DNA from 2 places in the Bradyrhizobium daqingense genome. Region 2 is predicted to be linked to the other one. Evidence: riboswitches for the same ligand, from Rfam matches in the RefSeq annotation. Region 2 holds a riboswitch; the other holds the start of a gene.
The links. Region 2 has a riboswitch for S-adenosylmethionine ahead of LPJ38_RS02005 (O-succinylhomoserine sulfhydrylase). Riboswitches for the same ligand answer to the same signal wherever they lie in the genome.

Region 1: it holds a riboswitch for S-adenosylmethionine, as region 2 does, so the genes downstream of both, metX (homoserine O-acetyltransferase MetX) here and LPJ38_RS02005 (O-succinylhomoserine sulfhydrylase) in region 2, are expected to answer to the same signal.

The regions. Positions count from the first base shown of each region.
Region 1 covers NZ_CP088014.1:1,945,558-1,953,714, reverse strand. Annotated here, with positions in the region: gene clpB (ATP-dependent chaperone ClpB) at 1-582, opposite strand, end outside; gene LPJ38_RS09275 (MOSC domain-containing protein) at 826-1,614, shown strand; gene LPJ38_RS09270 (NlpC/P60 family protein) at 1,850-2,527, opposite strand; gene LPJ38_RS09265 (alpha/beta fold hydrolase) at 2,748-3,611, shown strand; gene metW (methionine biosynthesis protein MetW) at 3,724-4,386, opposite strand; gene metX (homoserine O-acetyltransferase MetX) at 4,388-5,584, opposite strand; SAM riboswitch at 5,675-5,754, opposite strand; gene LPJ38_RS09250 (chorismate mutase) at 5,958-6,806, shown strand; gene hisC (histidinol-phosphate transaminase) at 6,840-7,934, shown strand; gene LPJ38_RS09240 (prephenate/arogenate dehydrogenase family protein) at 7,931-8,157, shown strand, end outside.
Region 2 covers NZ_CP088014.1:427,031-435,187, reverse strand. Annotated here, with positions in the region: gene LPJ38_RS02020 (OpgC domain-containing protein) at 76-1,326, shown strand; gene LPJ38_RS02015 (SGNH/GDSL hydrolase family protein) at 1,326-2,105, shown strand; gene LPJ38_RS02010 (SGNH/GDSL hydrolase family protein) at 2,118-3,110, shown strand; gene LPJ38_RS02005 (O-succinylhomoserine sulfhydrylase) at 3,219-4,406, opposite strand; SAM riboswitch at 4,481-4,560, opposite strand; gene LPJ38_RS02000 (2'-deoxycytidine 5'-triphosphate deaminase) at 4,641-5,777, shown strand; gene LPJ38_RS01995 (PAS domain S-box protein) at 5,945-6,358, shown strand; gene LPJ38_RS01990 (hypothetical protein) at 6,463-7,515, shown strand; gene LPJ38_RS01985 (MATE family efflux transporter) at 7,681-8,157, shown strand, end outside.

The DNA of each region.
Region 1 (8,157 bases), 1.5 Mb from region 2:
CTGGATGGTGCGGCGGATCTCCTCGTCGCGGCCGATGACCGGATCGAGCTTGCCGTCGCGCGCCGCCTGAGTGAGGTCGCGGGCATATTTCTTCAGCGCGTCGTAGGCGTTCTCGGCCGTGGCGGAGTCCGCCGTGCGGCCCTTGCGCAGGGCCTCGATGGCCGCGTTGAGGTTCTGCGGGGTGACACCGCCCTTGTTGAGGATGGTGCCGGCCTCGCTGGTCTTCTCCAGCGTCAGGCCGAGCAGCAGCCGCTCGACGGTGACGAAGCTGTCGCCGGCCTTCTCGCCGGCCTTCTCAGCCGCGTCGAAGGTGCGGGCGAGCTCGGGTGCCAGATAGATCTGACCGGCGCCGCCGCCGGAGACCTTCGGCACCTTGCCGAGGGCGTCCTCGGTCGCCTTGAGAATTGCACGGGAGTTGCCGCCGGCACGGTCGATCAGACCGGCAGCGAGCCCTTCATTGTCGTCCAGCAGCACTTTCAGCAGGTGCAGGGTGGAGAATTGCTGGTGCCCCTCGCGCATCGCTAGCGACTGCGCGGACTGGATGAAGCCCCTGGAGCGTTCGGTGTATTTGTCGATATTCATCTTTTTCTGTCCCTCGGCCTGCCCTCAGGGCCCTCTAAGGCACCCCGAACGGCATCTTCATTGGGTTTCCGCCTGATGCGTTGACGTTCCTCAACGCAGCAAGCAGTCGTTTATCAGGCGGCCCTGGCGCCGGCCTGACCCAGATGTGGGAAGCGTGTCCTCGGATCGGTAGAGGCGAGTTCACAATTTCGTGCGCTGATCCGCCCGCTTGGCGCCGGGCGGTCGAATCCCCTAAGTAGCGGCATGACAGCCAGCCACACCGCCGAGATCACCGGCCTTTACCGCTACCCTATCAAGGGCCTGACGCCCGAGGCGCTGCCCCACGTGACCTTGCGGCGGGGAGAGACCCTGCCCGCCGACCGCCGCTATGCCATCGAGAACGGGCCGAGCGGCTTCGATCCCGAAGCGCCTAGCTGGAAGCCGAAAATCCAGTTTCTGATGCTGGCGCGCAATGAGCGGCTGGCGTCGCTCGACAGCCGGTTCGACGATGCGACCAACGTCTTGACCATCCGCAAGAACGGCCAGATCGTCGCCACCGGCGACCTGGAGACCGCGGACGGGCGCGCTGCCATCGAGGCTTATTTCAGCGAGAACTTTCAGCCGGAGCTGAAGGGCCCGCCAAAGGTGCTGTCGGGCCGCAACCACAGCTTTTCCGACGTCGCCCGCAAGGTCGTGTCCATCATCAATCTCGACAGCGTCCGCGCCATCGAGGCCATGCTGGGCGGCGCCGCTGTGCATCCCCTGCGCTTCCGGGCCAATCTCTACGTCAAAGGTTGGCCGGCTTGGTCGGAACTCGACCTCGTCGACCAGACGCTCGCGATCGGTGAGGCCCGGCTGAAAGTGATCAAGCGCATCGTCCGCTGCCCGGCCACCAATGTCGACCCCGCCACCGCCAAGCGCGATCTCGAAATCCCGCCGACGCTGTCGCGCCATCTCGGCCACATGGATTGCGGCATCTATGCCGAGGTGATCGAAGGTGGCGAGATCGGCATCGGCGATGCGGTGGCGGTGGAGCAGCCGAAACTGGTGTGACGGGGCGGGCTCCGCACACTCCGTCATTGCGAGGAGCACTTGCGACGAAGCAATCCAGAGATCTATCCGTTGAGACAGTCTGGATTGCTTCGTCGCTTCGCTCCTCGCAATGACGAGGCTGCCGTAGGGTGGGCAAAGCGAAGCGTGCCCACCAATTCGGTTCGCGAACGTTTACGCACCGCCGGTGGGCACGGCGCTTGCGCGCCTTTGCCCACCCTACGGCACCGTCCCTTCCTCAATTCGGCATCACATACGCATAGATCCGACCGCGCGACACCGGCGCTTCGCGGACGCGGTTGCCGTTGTTGCCCGAGATCATGATTGGATTGCCCTTGGCATCGATGCCGGTGATGATGCCGACATGACCGCCGCGGCTGCCGCGCGACATCACCGCGATGGCGCCGACCTGCGGACCGGAGATGCGGGTGCCGTAGCGCGCGAACGAGCTCGCCATGTCGGAGCCGGTGCCCTGATGGCCGGTGTGCTGCAGCACCATGTTCATGAAGCGCGCGCACCACAGGCGGCCGCGCCCGGTCGGATTGCCGCCGAGATAACGGCGCGCCTCGGACACGAGGCCCGATCCGCCGCCGAAGTTGCCGCTGCTGCCGGCGTTGTTGGCCATTCCATTGTTGGCCATTCCGCCATTGGCATTCGGATCATAGCTCGCGAAAGTGTCGCCGAATCCGCTCGCCTGCAGCTGCGCCGCGCTGCGTTCGAAGCGCGAGCTGCGGGCATGGTGGCGATAGTGACGGGTGTGATGATGTCTGGCGTGATGCACGTAACCGTGCCGCTCTGCGCTATGACGATGATGCGGCCGCGCCGAGGCCGGAGATACGAACACGGCGACCGCCGCGAAGAAGATCGCCATCGCGATAAGACAACGCGACAGGCGAGACGCAAACAACTCCAACATTCTTCATCCTTCGTTGACACCCCCACTTTCCCCAATCGGCCCGTGTGGTGGCCGACGTCCGTCAGGGCGTTAAGCCGTCCCATGTGGCGAGAAAAAGACGCCACGCGTCTGCGAATGGCTGCGATGATTTTGCGCCGGTGCTGGTTTGATGCTGCCGCATTGCGGACAACAGCGTTAACTGCAATCCTCGAAATGCGGCTTGAAGAGAGGGAAACAGTTAATGCCCCACGCCACGACCAGGGACGACGTCCGCATCTATTTCGAGGAGGCGGGCCAGGGATCGCCGATCATTTTTCTGCACGAGTTCGCGGCCGACCACACCAATTGGGAGCCGCAGATGCGCTACTTCTCGCGCGGCCACCGCTGCATCACTTATTCTGCGCGCGGCTACACGCCGTCGGACGTGCCCGACGGCGAGGTCTACACCTACACGCATTTCTACACCGATGCGCTCGCGGTGCTCGATCATCTCGGCATCGAACGGGCGCATCTGGTGGGACTGTCGATGGGCGCATACTCATCGCTTCAGATCGGGCTCAACGCGCCGCAGCGCGCGCTGTCGATGACGCTTGCCGGCGTCGGCTCGGGCTCTGAGCTCGATAATCTCGATGCCTGGCGCCAGCAGTGCCGCGCCAATGCCGAGCAGTTCGATACGCTGGGCTCCGCCGAAGTCGCCAAGGTCACACGCGAGGCGCCGAGCCGGATTCCCTTCCTGGTGAAGGACCCGCGCGGCCACGCCGATTTCTACGCTGCGCTGGCGCGCCACGACGCCAAGGGATCGGCGCGCACGATGCGCGGCTTCCAGGGCGGGCGTCCTTCGATCTACACGATGACGGATGCGATCAAAGGCGTTGCGACGCCGGCCCTGATCATCTGCGGTGACGAGGACGATCCGTGCGTCGGGCCGAGCCTGTTCCTGAAGAAGCATCTTCCGGCGGCCGGGCTCGCGATGTTTCCGAAGTCGGGCCACGTGCTCAACCTCGAAGAGCCCGCGCTGTTCAACGCGAGCGTCGAGCGGTTCGTGACGCTGGTGGAAGCAGGACGGTGGCCGGTGCGCGATCCGCGGTCGCTGGCGGCGCATTAGGCACCGGCGCAGCCTAGTACTCCGTCATTGCGAGCGCAGCGAAGCAATCCAGAGTCTCCGCAGAGATAGCCTGGATTGCTTCGTCGCAAGAGCTCCTCGCAATGACGGCTAGCTACTTCCCCCCGCCCCGGCTCAGCAGAAACACGCCCTGCTCGCCGAACATGTTCCAGACCCACCAGGGCAGATTGAGCGGCACCGGGCGGCCGTAGAGGTCGAGCGCCACCGCCCGCTCCATCTTGACGTTGATCTCGTCGCAAAGCTCGACGAAATCCTTGATGGTGCAGAAATGGATGTTGGCGGTGTCGTACCAGGTCGCCGGCAGATTCTCCGTGCGCGGCATGTGGCCGCCGATCAGGAGCTGGAGCCGCATCTTCCAGAAGCCGAAATTCGGGAACGACACGATGGCGCGGCGGCCGATGCGCAGGAGGTTCTCCAGCACCACACGCGGCTGCCGGGTCGCCTGCAGCGTCTGCGACAAGATCACATAGTCGAACGCATCGTCGGGATAATTGACGAGGTCGGTGTCGGCATCGCCCTGCACCACGGCGAGCCCCTTGGCGACGCAGCGGTTGACGCCCTCGCGCGACAGCTCGATGCCGCGGCCGTCGATGCCACGCATCTCCAGCAGCTGGAGCAGATCGCCCTCGCCGCAGCCGACATCGAGCACTTTCGAGCCCGGCTTGACCATGTCGGCCACCAGACGATGATCAGCGCGATAATCGCCGGACTGCCTGGTCGCAACGCCGCCGAGCGGCAACACTTCCTGCACGGACATCTTAGCTATCCTTCAGTCCGCGGGCCTTGCCAGCCGATTGCAGGAAGGCGCGGGAGATATCGAAGAACTCGGGCACGTCGAGCAGGAAGGCGTCGTGGCCGCGATCGGTCTCGATCTCGGCGAACGACACCCGCGCGCTCGACGCGTTCAGGGCATGCACCAGCGCGCGGGATTCCGAGGTCGGAAACAGCCAGTCGCTGGTGAAGGAGACCACGCAGAGGCGCGTCTTGATGCCGGCGAACGCCTTGGCGAGCACGCCGCCATGGTCGGCAGCGATGTCGAAATAGTCCATCGCGCGCGTCAGATAGAGATAGGAGTTGGCATCGAAACGCTCGACGAAGGAGGAGCCCTGGTAGCGCAGATAGGACTCGACCTGGAAATCGGCATCGAAGGAGAAGGTCGGCAGCTCGCGATCCTGCATGCGGCGCCCGAACTTGCGGTGCAGCGCGGCGTCGGAGAGATAGGTGATGTGCGCCGCCATGCGCGCCACCGCGAGGCCGCGATGCGGATGGATGCCGCGGTCGGCATAGCCGCCATTGTGCCAGTCGGGATCGGCCATCACGGCCTGGCGGCCGAGCTCGTGGAAGGCGATGTTCTGCGCCGAATGCCGCGTGGAGCAGGCAATCGCCAGCGCGGAGTAGACGCGGGCAGGGTAGGCCGCGGTCCATTGCAGCACCTGCATGCCGCCCATCGAGCCGCCGACGACGGCAAACAGCGTATCGATGCCAAGCCGGTCGATCAGCATCGCCTGCGCGCGTACCATGTCGGGAATGGTGATGACGGGGAAGTCCAGACCCCACACCTTGCCCGTGGCGGGATTGATCGAGGCCGGCCCGGTCGAACCCATGCAGCCGCCGATCACGTTGGAGCAGATGATGAAGTAGTGCTTGGGATCGATGGGTCGGCCGGGTCCGACCAGTGTCTCCCACCAGCCGGGTTTGCCGGTGACGGGATGGACGTTGGCGACATGCTGGTCACCGGTCAGCGCATGGCAGATCAGAATGGCATTGGAGCGGTCGGCGTTCAGCTCGCCATAGGTCTGATAGGCGATCTGGAACGGCGAGAGATCGACGCCGCAATCGAGCCGCAACGGCTGATCGGCGCCGAAATGCATCACCTCCGAGCTCGGATGATCCACTTCATGCGACCGATCATCGGTGCTGATCGCGGGACTCGGAATCGATTTGACGCTGCCCATCGGACCATCGACCTCATGTGCGATCGGACTTCAGACCGCAGTGACATCAGGCCATGAAAAACCCGGCCTGAACGATAGGTTCGGCCGGGATCGGAAGCGTCCCCGGCCTGTTTAGCGAGTTTTTTAACGTGGCTGCAAGCCGGCCGGCTCAAATGACCACGGAACAGGCAAAATTTACTGGCTCAGGCGGTTTTCGTCAAGTCGCGGCCGGGATCAACCGGATTTGCCTCCAGCCTGCGGGCCGAAAGGGCCTAATTTCCTTTGCATTTCTCTTTGCTTTCGCCGCGCTGACTGCCTAATCAGGACATCGACCGCAGCGGTGACGGCATCGGCCGATCCGCATTGGAATGCCTTCCAACAGCACCCGTCAGATATGTCCCAACGTCCGCCCGCGCCACCATCGCTTCAGGAATTGCGCAAGGAGATCGATGCGATCGATGAGGGCATGCATCGCCTCCTGATGCAGCGCGGCGACATCATCGACCGCCTGATCCAGGTGAAGCAGACCCAGGAGGTCGGCTCGGCGTTCCGCCCCGCGCGCGAGGCCTCGATGATGCGCGAGATCGTGCAGCGCCATCGCGGCATCCTGCCGCTCGACACGGTCGAAAGCATCTGGCGCGTCATCATCTCGACCTTCACCTATGTCCAGGCGCCGTTCTCGGTGCATGCCGACATCTCGGTGAGCGAGCCGGCAATGCGCGATTCCGCGCGTTTTCATTTCGGCTTCACGGTGCCTTACGTCGCGCATTTCAGCGCGCAGGCCGCGGTCGAGGCCGTGGCAAAGTCCAAGGGCGATCTGGCGCTGGTCTCGGCGACCTCGAGCCGCACGCCGTGGTGGCTGGAGTTGGAAACGGACGGCGCGCCGAAAATCATCGCGCGGATGCCTTTCGTCGAGCGCGCCGACCATCCGGCCGCGCTGCCGGTGTTCGCGATCTCGCGCGTCGCCGACAGCGCCCTGGTGACCGAGGTCGAGACCTTCAGCGTGCGCGTGTCGGGCTGGAACGCCGAGGTCGCGCGCGCGCTGTCGCCGCTTGCCGAGATCGTGGCCGTGCCCGATACCGCGTTCGACGGCGCGGCCCTCCTGGTCTCGGTCACCAGCGCGACCAGCATCGACAAAATCAGGGCTGCCCTGATCGAGGCGGGGGCCTCGGTCCGCTCTGTGGCCCTCGTCGGCAGCCACGCAACGCGCTATACGGTGCCCCCGAGCGGGCCGAAATCGTAAGTCGCGAGCAGCCCAGCCTATCCGGAGTTGAAGATGTCCCGCCCCGTGCCGAACCCCGGCATTCTCGATATTGCGCCCTACACGCCCGGCAAGAGCCCGGTCGCCGAGCCGGGCCGCAAGGTGTTCAAGCTCTCGGCCAACGAGACGCCGTTCGGGCCCTCGCCGAAGGCGATCGAGGCGTTCAAGCGCGTCGCCGATCACCTGGAGGACTATCCTGAAGGTACCTCGCGGGTGCTGCGCGAGGCGATCGGCCGCTCCTTCGGGCTCGATCCCAACCGCATCATCTGCGGCGCAGGCTCCGACGAGATCCTCAATCTGCTCGCCCACACCTATCTCGGCCAGGGGGACGAAGCGATCTCCACCACCCACGGCTTCCTGGTCTACCCGATCGCGACCATGGCGGTGGGTGCCAAGAATGTTATCGCGCAGGAGAAAAACCTCACCTGCGACGTCGATGCCATCCTCAAGGCGGTGACGCCGAAGACCAAGCTGGTCTGGCTCGCCAATCCCAACAATCCGACCGGGACCTATGTCCCGTTCGACGAGGTCAAGCGGCTGCGCGCCGGCCTGCCGTCGCATGTGCTGCTGGTGCTGGACGCCGCCTATTGCGACTATGTCTCGCGCAACGACTACGAAATGGGGATCGAGCTCGTCGCCACCACCGAGAATACCGTGGTGACGCACACCTTCTCCAAGATCCACGGGCTTGCCGCACTGCGCATCGGCTGGATGTTCGGGCCCGAGCACATCATCGACGCGGTCAACCGCATCCGCGGGCCCTTCAACGTATCGACGCCGGCGATGTACGCCGCGGTTGCCGCGATCGAGGACACCGCGCACCAGGCGATGTCGAAGCAGTTCACCGAAACCTGGCGCAACTGGCTGACCGAGGAGATCGGCAAGCTCGGGCTGAAGGTGACGCCGAGCGTCGCCAATTTCGTGCTGATCCATTTCCCGACGGAAGGCAAGACGTCGGATGCGGCCGACGCGTACCTGACCAAGCGGGGCCTCGTGCTGCGCGCGCTGAAGAATTACGGCCTGCCGCATGCGCTGCGCATGACCATCGGCACCGAGGAGGCGAACCGCCTCGTGGTCGAGGGCTTGCGCGACTTCATGGCCGGCAAATGAGCGCGCAGGCGCATTTCCAGCGCGTCGCGCTGATCGGCTTCGGCCTGATCGGCGGTTCGATCGCGCGCGCCGCGAAGCTCCAGGGGCTGGCCGGCACGATCGTCACCACCGCGCGTTCGGAGAAGACCCGCGCCCGTGTCGCCGAGCTCGGTATCGTCGACGAAGTCGTGGCGACCAACGCGGAGGCCGTGAAGGACGCCGATCTCGTCATCCTCTGCATTCC
Region 2 (8,157 bases):
CCGCTTTGCGAGAGATCGGCCGGATCGGTACACTGCTTGACACGTCGCGATTTGCGGAAGGGTTTTTGGCCCCCGATGACCATTGCCGACCAAGTGACGGGATCGACGATCGCGGGAACCGCCCAGCCTGCGGCGGCGAAGCCCCGCGTCGCCGCGCCGGCCATCACGCTGCCGGCCATCGGCGAGCGCGAGCTGCGGCTCGATCTGTTTCGCGGGCTGGCGCTGTGGCTGATCTTCATCGATCACCTGCCGCCGAGCCTGCTCACCTGGTTCACTATCCGCAATTACGGCCTCAGCGACGCCACCGAGATCTTCATTTTCATCTCCGGCTACACCGCCGCCTTCGTCTACGGTCGGGCGATGCTGGAGAGCGGCGTTCTCATCGCCACCGCGCGCATCCTGCGCCGGGTCTGGCAGATCTACGTCGCCCACGTCTTCCTGTTCACGATCTTCCTCGCCGAAATCTCCTATGTGGCGACCAGGTTCGAGAACCCGCTCTACACCGAAGAGATGGGGATCATGGACTTCCTCAAGCAGCCCGACGTCACCATCGTGCAGGCGCTGCTGCTGCGTTTCCGTCCCGTCAACATGGACGTGCTGCCGCTGTATATCGTCTTGATGCTGGCGCTGCCTTTGATCCTGTGGTCGATGAAATGGCGGCCCGACGTCACGCTCGGGCTTTCGGTGCTGCTCTACGCCGTCACCTGGGAGTACGATCTCTATTTGTCGGCCTACCCGAACGGCTTCTGGGCCTTCAATCCCTTCGCCTGGCAATTGCTGTTCGTGTTCGGTGCATGGTGCGCGCTGGGAGGTGCGCGGCGCATGTCGCGTATCCTGGCCTCGCCGGTGACGATGTGGATTTCGATCGCCTATCTCGTTGCGGCGTTCTACGTGACGTTGACCTGGTACGTGCCGCAGCTCTCCCAATTCATGCCGAAGCGGATCGAGCAATGGATGTATCCGATCGACAAGACCGATCTCGATGTGCTGCGCTTCGCGCATTTCCTGGCGCTGGCCGCGCTCACGGTGCGTTTCCTGCCGCGGACCTGGCCCGGCCTGAAATCGCCCTGGCTGCGGCCGCTGATCCTGTGCGGCCAGCATTCCCTCGAGATCTTCTGCCTCGGCGTCTTCCTGGCTTTCGCCGGCCATTTCATCCTGGCCGAGGTCTCCGGCGGCGCAGCCATGCATGCGTTGATTAGTCTCTCTGGAATCCTGATCATGTGGGGGGTGGCCTGGATCATTTCGTGGTACAAGCGCGTGGCTGACAAGAGCGGTGCGAAAACCAAGAACGCCGTCGGCAACGCCGATCTGGCGGGAGGGGGCTGATGAAGGCGAAGGTTCTCCTGAGCCTGGTCCTGCTGTGCGGTTGCCTCGCCGCGCCCCTGGCGCGCGCGGGCGATGCTGCGCCTGCTGCTCCGGCCGTGCCCCCGGCGTGCGAACTGCCGTCCTATCTGCTTACCAGCGAAAGCCAGCTTCCCAAGGTCGCCGACGCCGTCAAGGCCGGCAAGCCACTGGAAATTTTGGTCATCGGCAGCCGCTCGACCACGATTCCATCCTCGGAGAGCAGCTCCTATCCGGCGCGCATGGAGGCGATGCTGAAGGACAAGCTTCCGCCCTCGGAGGTGGTGCATGTCTCCGTAGAAATACAGAGCAAGAAGACGGCAGAGGAAACAGCCGGCACCTTCGTTAAGCTGATGGAAGCAAAAACGCCTACTTTGGTCATCTGGCAGACCGGGACCGTGGATGCTATCCGAGCCATCGATCCCGATGATTTTCGCGGCGCGGTGACCGAAGGGGTTACTGCGTTGCAAAAGGCAGGGGCGGACGTCGTCTTGATGAACTTGCAGTACAGCCCGCGTACCGAAACCATGATCTCGACGCAGCCTTTTCTCGATAATATGCGCGTGGTGGCGCAGGAGCACGACATCCCGCTGTTCGATCGCTTCGCGATCATGCGGCAGTGGAATGATCAGGGCCAGTTCGACCTGTTCAACCCAACCCGCGGCCCTGAGCTCGCGAAACAGGTCCATGACTGCCTTGGCCGGGCGTTGGCACAGTTCGTGATCGACGCAGCCCGTTTGGAGCCGGCCCAGCAGCAAAATTGAGGTCTAGCGTTAATGAGTTCTCTCCGCCCTTTTTGCCTGACGCCAGCGCTGGCTGCGACCGCAGCGACGCTGCTGCTGTTGCTGACGCCCGCTTCGCAGTCTCGCGCGCAGACGCACGCCGCACCGGCGACGCCCGCACCGGTGCAGCCGGCTGACCCCGCTTCCGCCCCGCACGCCCAAACCACCGTCGCCGCGACGTCGCCCGAGCAGCGTGGCATCACGGCCCGCGCCATCGACAAGGTGAAGGAGGTCGCAAGATCCGCCGGCGACATCTTCAGCCGCGTGCCCTGCCTGCCGCCGAAGGGCGGCTCGAAGGCGATGGGCTCGCTGCCGCATGTCGCAAGCAAGCTCGTCGCCGGCCAGCCGGTCGTCATCGTTGCGTTCGGCTCGTCGTCGACCGCTGGATTCGGCGCGAGCTCGCCGGAGTTCAACTATCCGAACCGTCTCGCCGCGCAGCTGCGCCGGCATTATCCGACCGCCGACATCACCGTCGTCAATGCCGGCGTCGGCGGCGAGGATGCACCCGAGATGATGAAGCGCCTTCAGACGCAGGTGATCGACGTGCACCCGGACATGGTGATCTGGCAGGTCGGCACCAACGCCGTGCTGCGCAACCTCGATCCCGGCGAGACCGCCAAGCTGGTCGAGGACGGCATCAGCCGGATCCAGGCCGCGGGCGGCACCGACATCGTGCTGGTCGATCCGCAATATTCGCCGGCCGTCAACCAGCGCGCCGAGAGCGCCGGCAAGATGATCAAGCTGCTCGGCAACGTCGCGGAGCTCCGCAAGGTCGGCATCTTCCCGCGCTTCGAGGTGATGCGCGACTGGCACGAGAACCAGTCGATCCCGGTCGAGGGTTTCGTCATCGCTGACGGCCTGCATATGAACGATTGGGGCTACGCCTGCTTCGCCCAGCTGCTCGCCGACGACATCATCCGCTCCGTCGGCCAGATCAAACTCGGCGTGAACGTGCCCGCGGATGTGAAGACGTACCGGCCGATGTAGACCGGCTGCGTAGGGTGGGTTAGGCGAAGCCGTAACCCACCATGCTTCAGCGAACGCCGAACGGAGTTGGTGGATTACGCCTTCGGCTAATGCACCCTACGGAGCAAATCACGCCTTCTCCAGCGCCGCGGTCAGATCCTCGATCAGGTCGTCCGCATGCTCCAGCCCCGTCGAGAAGCGGATAAAGCCTTCGCTGATGCCGAGCGCGGCGCGGTCGTCCGGCTTCAGGCGCTGATGCGTCGTCGTGGCCGGATGCGTGACGAGGCTCTTGGCGTCGCCGAGATTGTTCGAGATCTTAGCCAGCTTCAATTCGTTGAGCACGCGGAACGCGGCCTGCTTGCCGCCCTTGACCTCGAAGCCGACCAGCGTCGAGCCGCCGCGCATCTGCTTCTTCACTAGGGCTGCCTGTGGATGATCGGCCCGGCCGGGATAGACCAGCCGCGAGACCTTCGGATGGCTCGCCAGTACCTCGGCGATGCGCGCTGCGGTATCGGTCTGCGCACGCACGCGCACGCCCAACGTCTCCAGGCCCTTGAGCAGGACCCAGGCGTTGAACGGCGAGATCGACGGGCCGGTCTGCCGCATGAAATTATGGATGTGCTCCGCGATGAACGCTTCAGACGACAATATGATGCCGCCGAGGCACCGGCCCTGGCCGTCGATGTGCTTGGTCGCGGAATAGACGACGACGTCGGCCCCTAACGCCAGCGGGCTCTGCCAGATCGGCGTTGCGAACACGTTGTCGACGACGAGCCGTGCACCGCCCTTGTGCGCGATCTCGGCGATGCCGGGAATGTCGAGCACGTCCAGCGTCGGGTTGGTCGGGCTCTCCAGGAAGAACGTCTTGGTGTTCGGCCGCAAGGCCCGCTGCCACTGATCGAGATCGAGCCCGTCGACCAGCGTGGTCTCGATGCCGTAGCGCGGCAACAGGTCCTGGATGACGTAGAGGCACGAGCCGAACAGCGCGCGCGAGGCCACCACGTGGTCACCGGCCCTCAGCGGCGCCAGGATCGCGGTCGTCACCGCCGCCATGCCGGTTGCCGCCGAGCGCGCGGCTTCCGCGCCTTCGAGCTCGATCATGCGGCGCTCGAACATCGAGATGGTCGGATTTGAATAACGCGAATAGATGAAGCCGGGATCCTCGCCCTTGAACCGCGCCTCGCACTCCTCGGCACTGTTGTAGACATAGCCTTGCGTCAGGAACAGCGCCTCCGACGTCTCGCCATATTGCGAGCGCAGGGTGCCGGAATGCACCAGGCGGGTTTCGGGGCGGTAGGTGGCAGGCGACTTCGACATAGGACCCTCCGACATGACCGTCGAGGCGAAACGGTCACAAAAAAAACCGGCCTGGATATCTCCACGGGCCGGGATCACAGAGGTCCCCGGCCTGTTTAGCGACTTATTTAACGTGGCTGCAAGCCGGCCGGCTCAAATCACCACGGGATAAGTGATGCTCATATTCCGCAATGCCCTTTCCGTCAAGGCGTCCATCGGATAGCCGTAAAAGGCTAGTATTTCCGGCATGTCCGGATGCATGAGGCCCCTGATGAGGACCCCGGGTTGACGTTCACGGTCGCTGCCGACGCCGATGGTATCCTGCCCGACCGCATGATCGCGGCGATGGCGGAGGCGGGGCTGATCCTGCCCGCATACGATTTCGTCGAAAGCCAGATTCAGCCGGCAAGCCTCGATCTGCGCCTCGGCGACATCGCCTATCGCGTCCGCGCCAGCTTCCTGCCGGGTCCCGGCGCCACCGTCGCCGAGCGCATCGACGAGTTGAAGCTGCACGAGTTCAGTCTCGCGGATGGGGCGGTGCTGGAGACCAACTGCGTCTACATCGTGCCGCTGCTGGAGAGCCTCGCGCTACCGCCGGAGATCGTCGCGGCTGCGAACCCCAAGAGCTCGACCGGCCGGCTCGACGTCTTCACCCGCGTGATCGCTGACGGCACCCGCCGCTTCGACATGATCGGCGCCGGCTATCACGGTCCGCTCTATGCCGAGATCAGCCCGAAGACGTTCCCGGTGCTGGTGCGCGAGGGCTCGCGCCTGTCGCAGGTGCGGTTTCGCACTGGTGACGCCATCCTCAACGCCGATGAGCTCGATGGCTTGCATGCCGCTGAGCGCCTCGTCGATATCGACGATGCCGATCTCTCGGGCGGCGTCGCTGTGTCGGTCGATCTGTCGGGCGAGAAGGCGAACGGCTTCGTCGGCTATCGCGCCAAGCGCCATACCGGCGTCGTCGACGTCGATCGCCGCGCCGGCTATGCGGTGGAGGATTTCTGGGAGCCGATATCGGCGCGGCCCGACGGCAGCCTGATCCTCGATCCCGGCGAGTTCTACATCCTCGCCTCCAAGGAAGCCGTGCAGGTTCCGCCCGATTATGCCGCGGAGATGGTGCCGTTCGATCCGCTGGTCGGCGAGTTCCGCGTGCACTATGCCGGCTTCTTCGATCCCGGCTTCGGCTATGCCGGCGCGGGCGGACAGGGCGCGCGCGCGGTGCTCGAAGTGCGCTCGCGCGAGGTGCCGTTCATCCTCGAGCACGGCCAGATCGTCGGCCGTCTCGTCTACGAGAAGATGCTGGCTCGCCCCGATGCGATGTATGGCCAGCGTATCGGCTCGAACTACCAGGCGCAGGGCCTGAAGCTGAGCAAGCACTTTCGGGTATAGCCCCACACCTTACTGTCATGCCCCGGCTTGACCGGGGCATCCAGTGCGCCGCAGCCTCTCGATTCAGTCACTGCTGCCTCGGAATACTGGATCGCCCGCCTTCGCGGGCGATGACAATGAATGTGTGGCAGGATGCGTAGCCACCCAGCATCATGCGAGGTCTCAACATGACCGACCGATCCCAACTCGACGCCCACATCATCGAAGGCGTTGCGGACGCGCTGATCTATTCGGATCGCTCCGGCACGATTATGCGCTGGAATCGTGCGTCGACCGCGCTGTTCGGTTTCACGGCGGACGAAGCGCTCGGCCAGAATCTCGACCTGATCATTCCCGAGCATCTGCGCGCGGCGCACTGGAAAGGTTTCGAGGCCGCGCTCGCCAGCGGCGCGATGAAGCTTGCAGGGCGGCCGACGCTGACCCGCGCGCTGCACAAGAGCGGACGCAAGCTGTACATCGAGATGACGTTCGCGCTGGTGCGCGATCCGGGCGGCTCCGTGCAGGGATCTGTCGCGATGGCGCGCGACGTCACCGAACGCGTCGAGCGCGAGCGAACGGCCAAGGCGGCACAAAATTCGTGATGCGGAATTGAGGGGCCGCCGTGCAGGGCGACCTGCACGCGCGTCATGTTGCCTGTGACCTGACGCAGTGTCACACTCGATCAAAATAACGATCGGGAGCGAACATGACCGCTGCATCGGACACAGCGCAGGAAGCGCAATGGAAGCGCTGGCGCGCGGTCGCGGATCTCTATCACGCCTACTTCACCGGCCTGATCCTCACCGTGGTCACGCGCCGCGGGACCGCGGATGCCGCCGAGTTCGTCTTCCGCGTGTTCCGCCGCCAGCAGCAGGAGCGCTTCCTGCCCGGGCTCGAAAAGCTCGGACTCAGCCATCTGCCGCCGGCGGTCGCGGCTGCGCAATATCACTATTTCTCCAACTGGATCGGCGGCGTGCACGTCGAATACATGTATGAGAGCGACACCAAGGCCTGGATCCGCTATCCGCCGCCACGCTGGATCTGGAAGGGCACCGCGATCTGCGGCGTGCCCGGCGAGGTCTCGCGGGCGATGCTGCGCGGCTGGCACGCCAACAACGGCGTCGCGCTCGGCGATATCAGGCTGGGCTTCGTCTGCACCAAGCAGAGCGTCGACGGTCAGGACGGGCTCGAAGGCTACTATCATCAATACGACCATCCGCTCGAGCTCGACCAGCGTCTGGTGTTTGCGCGTCATCTCGAGGCGCCGCCGTTCGACGCGAAGACCGCGCCGGAGCTGCCGGTGGCGAGCTGGCCGAAGCCGCGACTTGAAAAAGCCTACCGCAACTATGCGATGGAATATGTCCGCACCGCCGCGCCGGTCATGGTGCAGCTGTTCGGGCCCGAGGATGCCGGCTATCTCCTGCGCCTCACTGGCAAGCTGATCGGGATGCAGTACTTCGAGGAGGTCGCAGCCGCGCTGTCGATGAGCCGCGGTGGTGCGCGTGAATTCGCGTCGTTTCTCGGCGCGCTGTTCGCAGCGCAGGACGATGCAGCCCAGATGACGCAATCGGAAGGCACGTTCGAAATCAATCAGCAGAGCTGGAAGCTGATGGACGACGTCGCCGACCATCACCCCGCTTGCGCCAAGGTGCTGGAGGGATTGTTCGAAGGGCTGGCTGCGGGGTGCGGGCGGCACATCGGCGTGCACATGCGTCCGGCCAAGGGCGGCCGCTCGCCATTGGCCTGGACGATCCAATAGTTTCACCCGTCGAAATGCGCTGCCGCAGGGCACGCCTGCACCCTGCGCAGGAGGAATCGGCGCGCGCCGTGCTAACAAGCCCTGCCGCGCCCTGCGCGCGAAGAATTTGATTAGCACACCTGTTCATTGCCGCGCCGCAAATGGCGCTCGTGCCCGGGAGAGGACATGTCCGACATCGCCGAAATCCCGGTCGATGAACAAGAGCGTCCGTTGCCGCCGCCTCCGCCGCCGATCAAGAGCGCGCTGACGGATGGACCGATCCTGCGCACGCTGCTCTCCCTCGCCTGGCCCAACGTGATCGGGCTCTCGGCGGGCATCTGTGTGGTGATCGCGGAGACCTCCTATGTCGGTCGGCTCGGCGTCGAGGCGCTGGCCGCGATGGCGCTGGTGTTTCCGACCGTGATCCTGACCATGACGATGTCGGGCGGCGCCATGGGCGGCGCGGTGGCATCCGCCATCGCCCGCGCGCTCGGCGCCGGCAACCGCGACCGCGCCGGCACGCTCGCGATGCATGCGCTGATGATCGGCATCAGCTTCGGTCTCGTCTTCATGCTGGGCATGCTGATCTTCGGGCCGCGCCTTCTCGAATTGCTCGGCGGCCGCGGCAATGTGCTGAGCCACGCCATCGCCTACACCCAGGTG